Regions from separate parts of the Planococcus rifietoensis genome, predicted to be linked through region 1. Evidence: riboswitches for the same ligand, from Rfam matches in the RefSeq annotation. Region 1 holds a riboswitch; the other holds the start of a gene.
What was found. A riboswitch is a leader RNA that binds a small molecule or an ion and turns the genes downstream of it on or off. The one in region 1 is predicted to bind S-adenosylmethionine.
Positions count from the first base shown of each region.

Region 2: linked by a shared signal. The riboswitch ahead of metK (methionine adenosyltransferase) and the one ahead of AUC31_RS13250 (methionine ABC transporter ATP-binding protein) in region 1 are both predicted to bind S-adenosylmethionine.

Region 1 covers NZ_CP013659.2:2,672,985-2,677,930, reverse strand. Annotated here, with positions in the region: gene AUC31_RS13265 (purple acid phosphatase family protein) at 1-162, shown strand, start outside; gene AUC31_RS13260 (pyridoxal phosphate-dependent aminotransferase) at 197-1,366, opposite strand; gene AUC31_RS13255 (carbon-nitrogen family hydrolase) at 1,452-2,246, shown strand; SAM riboswitch class I at 2,293-2,400, shown strand; gene AUC31_RS13250 (methionine ABC transporter ATP-binding protein) at 2,472-3,485, shown strand; gene AUC31_RS13245 (methionine ABC transporter permease) at 3,475-4,146, shown strand; gene AUC31_RS13240 (MetQ/NlpA family ABC transporter substrate-binding protein) at 4,159-4,946, shown strand, end outside.
Region 2 covers NZ_CP013659.2:973,356-978,301, forward strand. Annotated here, with positions in the region: gene pckA (phosphoenolpyruvate carboxykinase (ATP)) at 1-1,571, opposite strand, end outside; SAM riboswitch class I at 1,809-1,919, shown strand; gene metK (methionine adenosyltransferase) at 2,124-3,320, shown strand; gene AUC31_RS04750 (gamma carbonic anhydrase) at 3,354-3,863, opposite strand; gene AUC31_RS04755 (alpha/beta hydrolase) at 3,963-4,763, shown strand; gene AUC31_RS04760 (LLM class flavin-dependent oxidoreductase) at 4,812-4,946, shown strand, end outside.

The DNA.
Region 1 (4,946 bases):
GACGTTGGCAGCGAAGACCGAATCGAGCGCATCTACTTGGATGAAGAGGCCCTGACCCATCTGAAAGACGGCGAGAATGTGCTGGCTGCCCAAGTGCATCAGGATGACCGTTTCAGTTCCGACCTGTATTGGGATATGGAAATGGTGGTTAATAAAAAATAAAAAAAAGAAGGCGCAATGCCTTCTTTTTTTTTGCCTATTTAGTGAAAATCCCCAATTTCTCGATTCGTTGGATTGCTTCGATGATGCGCTGTTCATCGACCAATAGCCCGACGCGTACAAAACCTTCTCCGCCAGGACCAAATCCACTGCCCGGCGCCACGGCAATGTCGACTTTGTCGAGCAGCAGGTCAGAGAACTCGATGCTCGTATAGCCTTCGGGGACAGGCAGCCAGGCAAAAAATGATCCCTTCGGCGCTTCGAATTCCCAGCCGATCCGGCGGCATTCATCCACCAGCGTCTGGCGTCTCTTCTCGTATAATTCATTCAATTCCTCGACGCATTGCTGGCTGCTGTTTAATGCTTCTACAGCGGCCAGTTGGACAGCCGGAAAGATGCCGGCGAACAAATGATCTTGGACGAGGTTGAGTGCTTCGATCATTTTGGCATTGCCCACCGCAAAGCCGATGCGCCATCCGGCCATATTATACGTTTTGGACAAGGTATACATTTCAATGCCGATATCTTTGGCACCTTTTGATTGTAGGAAGCTGACCGGCTTCTTGCCATCAAAGCCAATGCGGCCATAAGCAAAGTCATGTACAACCCCGATGCCGTTTTCTTTGGCAAATTGAATCGTTTCATCGAAAAACGCAATGTCTGCTGTCGCGCCGGTCGGGTTGTTTGGGTAGTTCAAGTACATCAGTTTGGCGCGTGCTTTCGCGGCGGCTGTCACCTCGTTGTAGTCGGGAAGATAGCCGGTTTCCTGTTTCAGTTTCATCAAATCAAATTCGATATCCGCAAGCGGTGCGGCTGACAGGTAATCAGGATAGCCCGGATCCGGCAACAGCAGCGAATCGCCCGGGTTCAGCAACGCAAGCGGCAACTCGATAAAACCGATTTTCGTTCCGGACAAAATAGCGACTTCCAAATCAGGATCGATATCGACATCGTATTCTTTTTTGTAGAAATCCGCAGCGGCTTTCCTTAACGAACTGAGGCCGCGAAACGGCGAGTAGCGATGTGTTTGAGGATCGGCTACCGCTTGTTGCATGGCCTTGACTATATGCGGGGGCGTTGGCTGATCCGGGTTGCCTTGGCCGAAATTGATGACGTCTCGTCCTTCGTCGACTGCTTTTGCCGTTTTTGCAACAAGCAGGGCGAAAAATTGATCCGGAAGATTTTGTAAGCGATTTGAAAAGTCCATGAAATCCTCCTCATTTTCTAAATAATTGCACATCTATCTTAAATCTTATAGAGTTTAAGCTAAACTGTCTACAGGAGGAGAGAATATGAAAATCGCTTGTGTGCAGATGGATATCGCTTTCGGAGAGCCGGAAACGAATTTTCAGCGTGTAAAAAACTATTTGGAAGAAGCGGCAGAAAATGGAGCGGAGCTCATCGTCTTGCCAGAAATGTGGAACACCGGGTATGCGTTAACGCAGCTGGACGAACTCGCTGACAGCAACGGCCGAACGGCAGATTTTTTGAAACAATTCGCCAAAGAGCACAGCGTCCATATCGTCGGAGGCTCGGTCTCCACGAAGAAAGAAGATGGTTTCTATAATACGATGTATGTCGTTGACCGTACAGGTGCGGTCGTTTCTGAATATGATAAAGCGCATCGCTTCGGTTTGATGGACGAGCATATTCACCTCGAGGAAGGACAGTCGCTCGGCACGTTCGAACTGGACGGAGAAACATACGGCGGCGTCATCTGTTACGACATCCGCTTTCCGGAATGGCTTCGGGCGCAAGCGCTGAACGGCGCGAAGGCGATCTTCGTGCCTGCGGAATGGCCGGCAGCGCGCATCGACCACTGGCGCATCCTGTTGCAGGCGCGCGCAATCGAGAATCAATGCTTCATCATCGCGGCAAACCGCATCGGCAGCGACCCGAAAAACGAGTTCGGCGGCCATTCGATGGTCATCGCCCCGTGGGGAGAAGTACGGATGGATATGGGCCAGGAGGAAGGCAGCGGCTACATCGATATCGATCTTTCGGAAGTAGACGAAGTGCGGGGCCGCATTCCGGTATTCGATGACCGACGCGTCCCATTGTACAAAAAGTTTGAAAAATCGCATTGACAAGCTATCGCCCGTGCAGGTAATATTGAAAACAACCAAATACGCATGCTTATCAAGAGAGACCGAGGGTAAGGCCCTATGACGTCCGGCAACCCCCATTTATATGGGAAGGTGCCAAGTCCTGCAGAATGAAATTCATTCTGAAAGATAAGTCGGAATTCTAATTTTCGATGTCTCTTTTTTGATAAAAGAGGCATTTTTTATTTGCCTGGGGGAGTGGACAGCATGATTCAAATCGAACAACTGAGCAAAACCTATCAAACCAAACACGGCACGGTGAAAGGCGTCGATGATGTGACGTTGGAAGTGAAAACCGGTGAGATTTTCGGCATCGTCGGTTATTCGGGTGCCGGAAAAAGTTCCCTCATCCGCTGCATCAATTTGCTTGAACGGCCAACGTCAGGCACCGTCAAAGTCGGCGGCCAGGACTTAACGAAGCTGCGTGGCGACGGCTTGCGGAAAGCGCGCCTCAAAATCGGCATGATCTTCCAGCATTTCTATTTGATCAGCCAAAAGACGGTCGCGGAGAATATTTCATTCGCCCTTCGCGCAGCTGGAACGCCGAGCAAGAAAATCGGCCCACGCGTCGATGAACTGCTCGAAATGGTCGGCTTGTCGGACAAGCGCAATATCTATCCGGCGCAGCTGAGCGGCGGGCAGAAGCAGCGCGTCGGCATCGCCCGTGCACTCGCCAATGAACCGGCCGTGCTGTTATGCGACGAAGCAACCTCCGCTCTCGACCCGAATACGACTTTATCGATCTTGCGTTTATTGAAAGACATTAACCGCAAGCTCAATATTACGATTGTATTGATTACGCACGAAATGAACGTCGTCAAGGAGATTTGCGACCGCATGGCGGTTATGCAAGGCGGGCGTGTCATCGAAGAAGGGCGTGTCTACGATATCTTCGCCGATCCAAAGACCGCTTTGACGAAGGAATTCATCTCGAGCGTCGTGTCGTTCAATGTGCCGGAAGAAATCCTGAAGAAATGCGACGGCACGATTGTCAAAGTCTTGTTCAAAGGCGAAGTCGCTGGAGATGGCGTCATTTCCGATATGCTGCAAAGCTATCCGGTCAAAGGGAATTTCCTGCACGGGGCGATCGAATACATTCAGGAATTGCCCCTCGGCATTTTTGTCATGGAACTAAAAGGCGGCCAAGCAGACGTGAGTCAGGCGATTCACTATCTTGAACAGCGCGAAGCGATTGTGGAGGTGATGGAGCATGGGAATTGAATGGGGACGAATCATCGAATTATGGCCGGAAATCCAAGTGGCGTTTTACCAGACCCTAATCATGATCGGTATCTCGCTTGGCGTGGCGCTTGTCATCGGTTTGCCGCTCGGCATTTTATTGTTCATCACAGACAGCGGCTTGTTCTGGGAAAACCGCCCGGTCAATTCCGTCATCGGATTTGTCGTCAACATCGTCCGGTCGATTCCGTTCATCATATTGCTGGTCGCGCTCATCCCGCTGACGCAATTGATTACCGGTACGACAATCGGCCCGGTCGCAGCGAGTGTTTCCTTGTCGGTAGCGGCGATTCCGTTTTTCGCACGCATTGTGGAAACGGCGCTGCGTGACATCGATAAAGGCGTCATCGAAGCAGCGATTGCGGTCGGTGCGACGCCTTGGATGATCATTAAAGACGTGCTCTTGCCGGAAGCGAAAGCGAGCTTGATCCAAGGCATTACGTTGACGGTCATCAGCCTCATTGCCTACTCCGCGATGGCGGGTGTGGTCGGTGGCGGCGGCATCGGCGATTTGGCGATCCGCTTCGGCTATTACCGCTATGATAATACGATCATGATTGTCACGGTCGTCATTTTGATCGTGCTCGTCCAATTGATTCAACAGGCAGGCGACTTTACAGCCAAAAAACTCGATAAACGATAAGGGGAGAATGACATGAAGAAACTCACATGGATATTGGCAGCGAGCGCGCTTGCACTGGCCGCATGCGGCGGAGAAGAAGCGGATACAGGAACGACAGAAGGCGGCGAAGCGTCGAAAGACATCAAGCTCGGTGCAACAGCCGGCCCTTATAGCGACATGCTGAACGAAGCGATCGTGCCTGCGCTTGAAGAAAAAGGCTATACCGTCGAAACGATTGAATTCAGCGATTATATCCAGCCCAATAATGCGTTGAACAACGGGGAAATCGATGCCAACTTGTTCCAGCATACGGTTTACCTAGAGAACTTCGAAACAGAAAACGATATGGATTTGAGCGCATTGATCACGGTTCCGACTGCGCCGATGGGCATCTACTCCAATGAATTCGATTCGCTGGATGCGGTATCCGACGGGGCGACCATCGCGATTCCAAACGATCCTGTCAACGGTGCCCGTGCATTGTTGATGCTGCAGGACGAAGGATTGGTCGAACTCGATCCGGAAGCGGAAGTGCTTCAAGCGTCTGAACGAGATGTAACGGAAAATCCGAAGAACCTGGTGTTCCAGCCGATTGAAGCGGGGCAATTGCCGCGTGCGGTTGAAGGCACGGACCTTGCCGCCGTTCCAGGAAACTTCGCACTCGCAGCGGACATGGATCTGCTTGACGCTTTGGCGCTCGAAAACATGCCTGACCAGTACCGCAATGTCGTAGCCGTTGCAGCCGAAAATGAAGACAGTGAACTGGCGGCGGATTTGGTCGAGATCGTCGAGTCGGAAGAATTTGAAACGGTCATCGACGA
Region 2 (4,946 bases), 1.7 Mb from region 1:
CCTTTTTGGCTAATGCCAGCATCCACAGTGCCGAATTTTTCAAAGTTGTCTTTGAACTTCTTCGCCAATTCCTGTGCTTTTTGATCATAAGATTCTTTGTCAGCCCATGCATTGCGCGGGTTCAATACTTCAGTCGGAACGTCTGGGATTTCTTTTGGCATGTTCAAGCCGAAGACGGATTCGTGTTCCATTTCCACGCCGTTCAAGTCGCCGCGAATTGCCGCGCGGACCATTGTGCGAGTGTATGACAGTTTCATGCGGCTTCCGACGCCGTAAACCCCGCCAGTCCATCCTGTGTTTACTAGGTAGACGTCTGCGCCGTGCTCATCGATTTTATCGCCAAGCATTTCAGCGTAAACTGTCGCGTGAAGCGGAAGGAATGGTGAGCCGAAGCATGTCGAGAATGTCGCTTCCGGTGAAGTGACGCCGCGTTCTGTGCCGGCCAGTTTTGATGTGTAGCCGCTAAGGAAGTGGTACATCGCTTGTTCTTTCGTCAATTTGCTGATTGGAGGCAATACGCCGAATGCGTCCGCAGTCAAAAAGACGATCGTTTTCGGGTGTCCTGCAACAGAAGGGATGACGATATTGTCGATGGCATCGATCGGGTAGGCTGCACGCGTGTTTTCAGTCAACGATCCATCATCGTAGTCCGGGATGCGTGTGTCTTCGTCAACAACGACGTTCTCAAGGACAGAGCCGAAACGAATGGCATCGAAAATCTGTGGTTCATTTTCACGAGACAAGTTGATCGTTTTTGCATAGCAACCGCCTTCGATGTTGAAGACGCCGTTATCGGACCAGCCGTGCTCATCATCGCCGATCAATTTACGGTCTTCGTCTGCCGACAAAGTCGTTTTGCCTGTGCCGGAAAGGCCGAAGAACAAGGCAACGTCATCGTTTTTGCCAACGTTCGCTGAGCAGTGCATCGGCAGGATGCCTTTTTCAGGAAGGATGTAGTTCATGATCGAGAAGATGGACTTCTTCATTTCGCCTGCATATTCCGTACCACCGATCAAGATGATTTTCTTTTCCATCGAAACGATGATGAATGTTTCGGAATCCGTTCCGTCCACCGCAGGGTCTGCGTGGAAAGTCGGGGCGTAAACAACAGTGAATTCAGCTTCATGCGCCTTCAGTTCTTCCGCAGTCGGGCGGATAAACAATTGATGGGCGAACAAGTTATGCCAAGCGTATTCGTTGATTGTCTGAATCGCCAGGCGTGACTCAGGATCTGCGCCAGCAAAGCCTTTGAAGACATACAAAGCGTCTTTTTCTTTCAAATGATTGAGGACTTTAGCATATAGGTTTTCAAAGATTTCAGAGGAAATCGGGCGGTTGACGCTGCCCCAATCAATTTTATCTTTCGAAATCGCCTCTTCTACCATATACTTGTCTTTAGGCGAACGGCCCGTGTATTTGCCTGTTTCCGCTTTGACTGCGCCTTCACGCGTCAACACTGCCTCCCCGCGGGATGTTGCAGCTTCCACCAATTGTGGAACGGATAGTTGCGTATTAATATTCGAGCCGTTCAAAAGCTCTTTCAAATCATTTGCTAGGTTCACTGAAGTCATATATATGTACCTTCCTTTTCGTTTATTCCCAAATGAATGGGGAAGATGTATATTCGAACATTAGTATAACACATTGACGCGATTAGTCTATACTAATAACTAGAAATCTGTCAATGTTAACGATTTGTGCTGTTTCAATAGTAGAAAAAGATGCATGCTTAAAAGTCTGACAATCGTTTCCGTTAAAAACGTTGACAGTGCTTGTTGCATTCCGTATGATGGGAAATTGAACGGATACTCTTATTCCGAGCTGGTGGAGGGTGCAGGCCCAATGAAACCCGGCAACCTGCTGCAATTGCAGCGATGGTGCCCAACCTGAAGCAAGGCGAATGCCTTGGACGATAAGAGTGAAAGGTGCTTATGATGATTATTCCTTTCCTCATTGCTTGAAGATGAGAGAAGGGATTTTTTTATGGAATGCCCTTAATCCTCGTGTGCAGGCTGAAAAAGCTGGAAGTTCAATTCCTATAAACGGAAACGGACTTGACATGGGAAAACGAGTACCGTATCAATTTCGAGAGCAATCTCGCAGGATATAAGGAGGAACTTTTTTTGACAAACCGTCGATTATTCACATCAGAATCAGTAACAGAGGGCCATCCGGATAAAATTTGCGACCAAATTTCAGACGCAATCCTGGATGCGATCCTGACAGAAGACCCGAATGCGCGTGTCGCATGCGAAACGACTGTAACGACAGGGCTTGTTCTTGTCGCAGGCGAAATCACAACATCCACGTATGTAGATATTCCAAAAGTGGTCCGCCAGACCGTTAAAGAAATCGGCTATACACGTGCGAAATACGGCTTCGATTCCGAGACAAGCGCAGTGTTGACAGCAATTGATGAGCAGTCGGCAGATATCGCTGCAGGCGTCAACGTGGCTCTAGAAGCGCGTGAAGGCCAGATGACCGATAAGGAATTGGATGAGATCGGGGCAGGCGACCAAGGTTTGATGTTCGGGTATGCGTCAAATGAAACAGAAGAATTGATGCCATTGCCAATCAGCCTGGCGCACAAACTCGCACGCCGCTTGGCAGAAGTGCGCAAAGAAGAAATCTTGCCGTATTTGCGCCCTGATGGCAAAACGCAAGTAACGATTGAATATGATGAAAACAATAAACCGGTGCGTGTCGATACGATCGTCATTTCAACACAGCACCATCCGGAAGTGTCTTTGGAGCAAATCCAGCGCAACTTGAAGGAATACGTCATCAATGCCGTTGTACCGGCTGAATTGCTTGACGCTGAAACGAAATACTTCATCAACCCGACAGGCCGCTTCGTCATCGGCGGACCTCAAGGAGATGCAGGGCTTACAGGCCGCAAGATCATCGTCGATACGTACGGCGGTTATGCACGACACGGCGGTGGGGCATTCTCCGGTAAAGACGCGACAAAAGTCGACCGTTCCGGTGCTTATGCAGCACGCTATGTGGCGAAGAATATTGTTGCTTCTGGCCTCGCCGATAAATGTGAAGTGCAGCTTGCTTATGCAATCGGCGTAGCACATCCGGTATCGATTGCTGTCGATACGTTCGGCACTGGGAAAGTCAGCGAAGACAAATTCATCGAACTTGTCCGCGCAAACTTCGACTTGCGCCCAGCAGGTATCATCAAGATGCTCGACCTGCGCCGCCCAATCTACAAACAGACAGCGGCTTACGGCCATTTCGGCCGTACGGATGTCGATCTTCCATGGGAACGCACAGACAAAGCGGATGCTTTGAAACAACAGGCTAACGCATAATAAAAAGCAGGCGGATTTTTCCGCCTGCTTTTTCTATTGAAGTGATTTATAATAAGCTGCTTTTTCTGCGTATTCCCGAACAATGCGCTCCATATCTTGTTTGTCCGCTTCGTTCAGTTCACGCACCACTTTTGCGGGGCGGCCGAATGCCAGTGTGCCTGCTGGGATTTTCTTTCCTTGCGCGACAAGGCTGCCTGCGCCGATGAAAGCTCCTTCGCCAATTTCAGCACCGTCCAGAATGATCGAGCCCATGCCGACGAGAGCGCCTTTTTTGATTTTACAGCTGTGAAGCGTTACTTGATGGCCGATGGTGACATCGTCTTCCAAGATGAGCGGATTGTCCGGGCTTTGGTGGAGCATCGACAGGTCTTGGATATTGGTGTTTTTCCCGATAATAGTCGGTGCCACGTCGCCGCGGATGACGGTGTTGAACCAGACAGAAGAATTCTCGCCGATCGTCACATCGCCGGTGACGGTCGCATAATTGGCAATGAATGCCGATTTGTCAATCTTTGGTGATTTGTCTTTATATGGATAGATCATGGCAAAGCTCCTTTATCATTGATAAGATGTAATTAGTTCTAATCGTATCAAAACAACGGAAAAGGTCAATCGATCAAGCTGTATAGGGAGGCGCGGATTATGTGGAAATGGCAAGCGGAAGGCGAGGCAACAGGCGTTATCGTGTTGATCCACAGTGCATACGAGGAGCATAAGCGCTATGCATGGCAAATCGAGAAATGGCGCAGGAGCGGGTTTCACGTCTATATGGGCGATTTGCCGGGACATGGGACACAAGCAGCAGCTGATTCGGTACACCGTGAACCATTTTTCGAGTATGATAAAACAGCCGCTGAGCTGCTGCGCCTGGCAGCGGAAAATGACTTGCCAATTGTACTCGCGGGACATGGGCTCGGCGCAGCGATCGCTATCCATGCCCTTAGACAAAATCGCCATCCTATAGCAGCGCTTATTCTCACGTCGCCATGGTTTGAATTGCAAAAAGTGCCGAGCAAGCCAACACTTGCCTTGTCCGGAATCAGCAAGCTTACCGGGAAAGGGAAAATCGACCATGGCATCGAATTGCGCCATTTGACGAGACGCAAATTCCACGATGAGTCGGCGGGTGCCGAGCGAGCGATCAAGTCACTCAGTTCACCGGTCTGGTGGAAGGAATTGCAAAGTTATTTGGAGCAAGCCGCTCAAATACAGCTTCAGGATACTCCAATCATGCTCCATGTGGGCCAGCGGGATTTGATAACACGAACCGCTGCTGGGCGTACTTGGCTGTCTAAGCAAGCCGTGAACGAATTCCAATTCAAGGAATGGCCATTTTGCTACCACGATCTGCTGCAGGAACCGGAGCGGGATGAAATATTCAAGGCTGCGTTGTACTTTGCCGAATCGGCAGCGGAATCCGAAAAAATACGCCGCAGCCAATAACACTTCATGATCAGCAATTACATCAAAGAATAGAAAGGAACGATCAAGATGCCACTACGTTTCAGCATATTAGACCAATCCCCAATCTCACAAGGCCAAACAGCCCGTGAAGCTTTGGCCGATACGGTCCAGTTGGCGCAACACGCAGAACAATGGGGCTACACACGCTTTTGGGTATCGGAG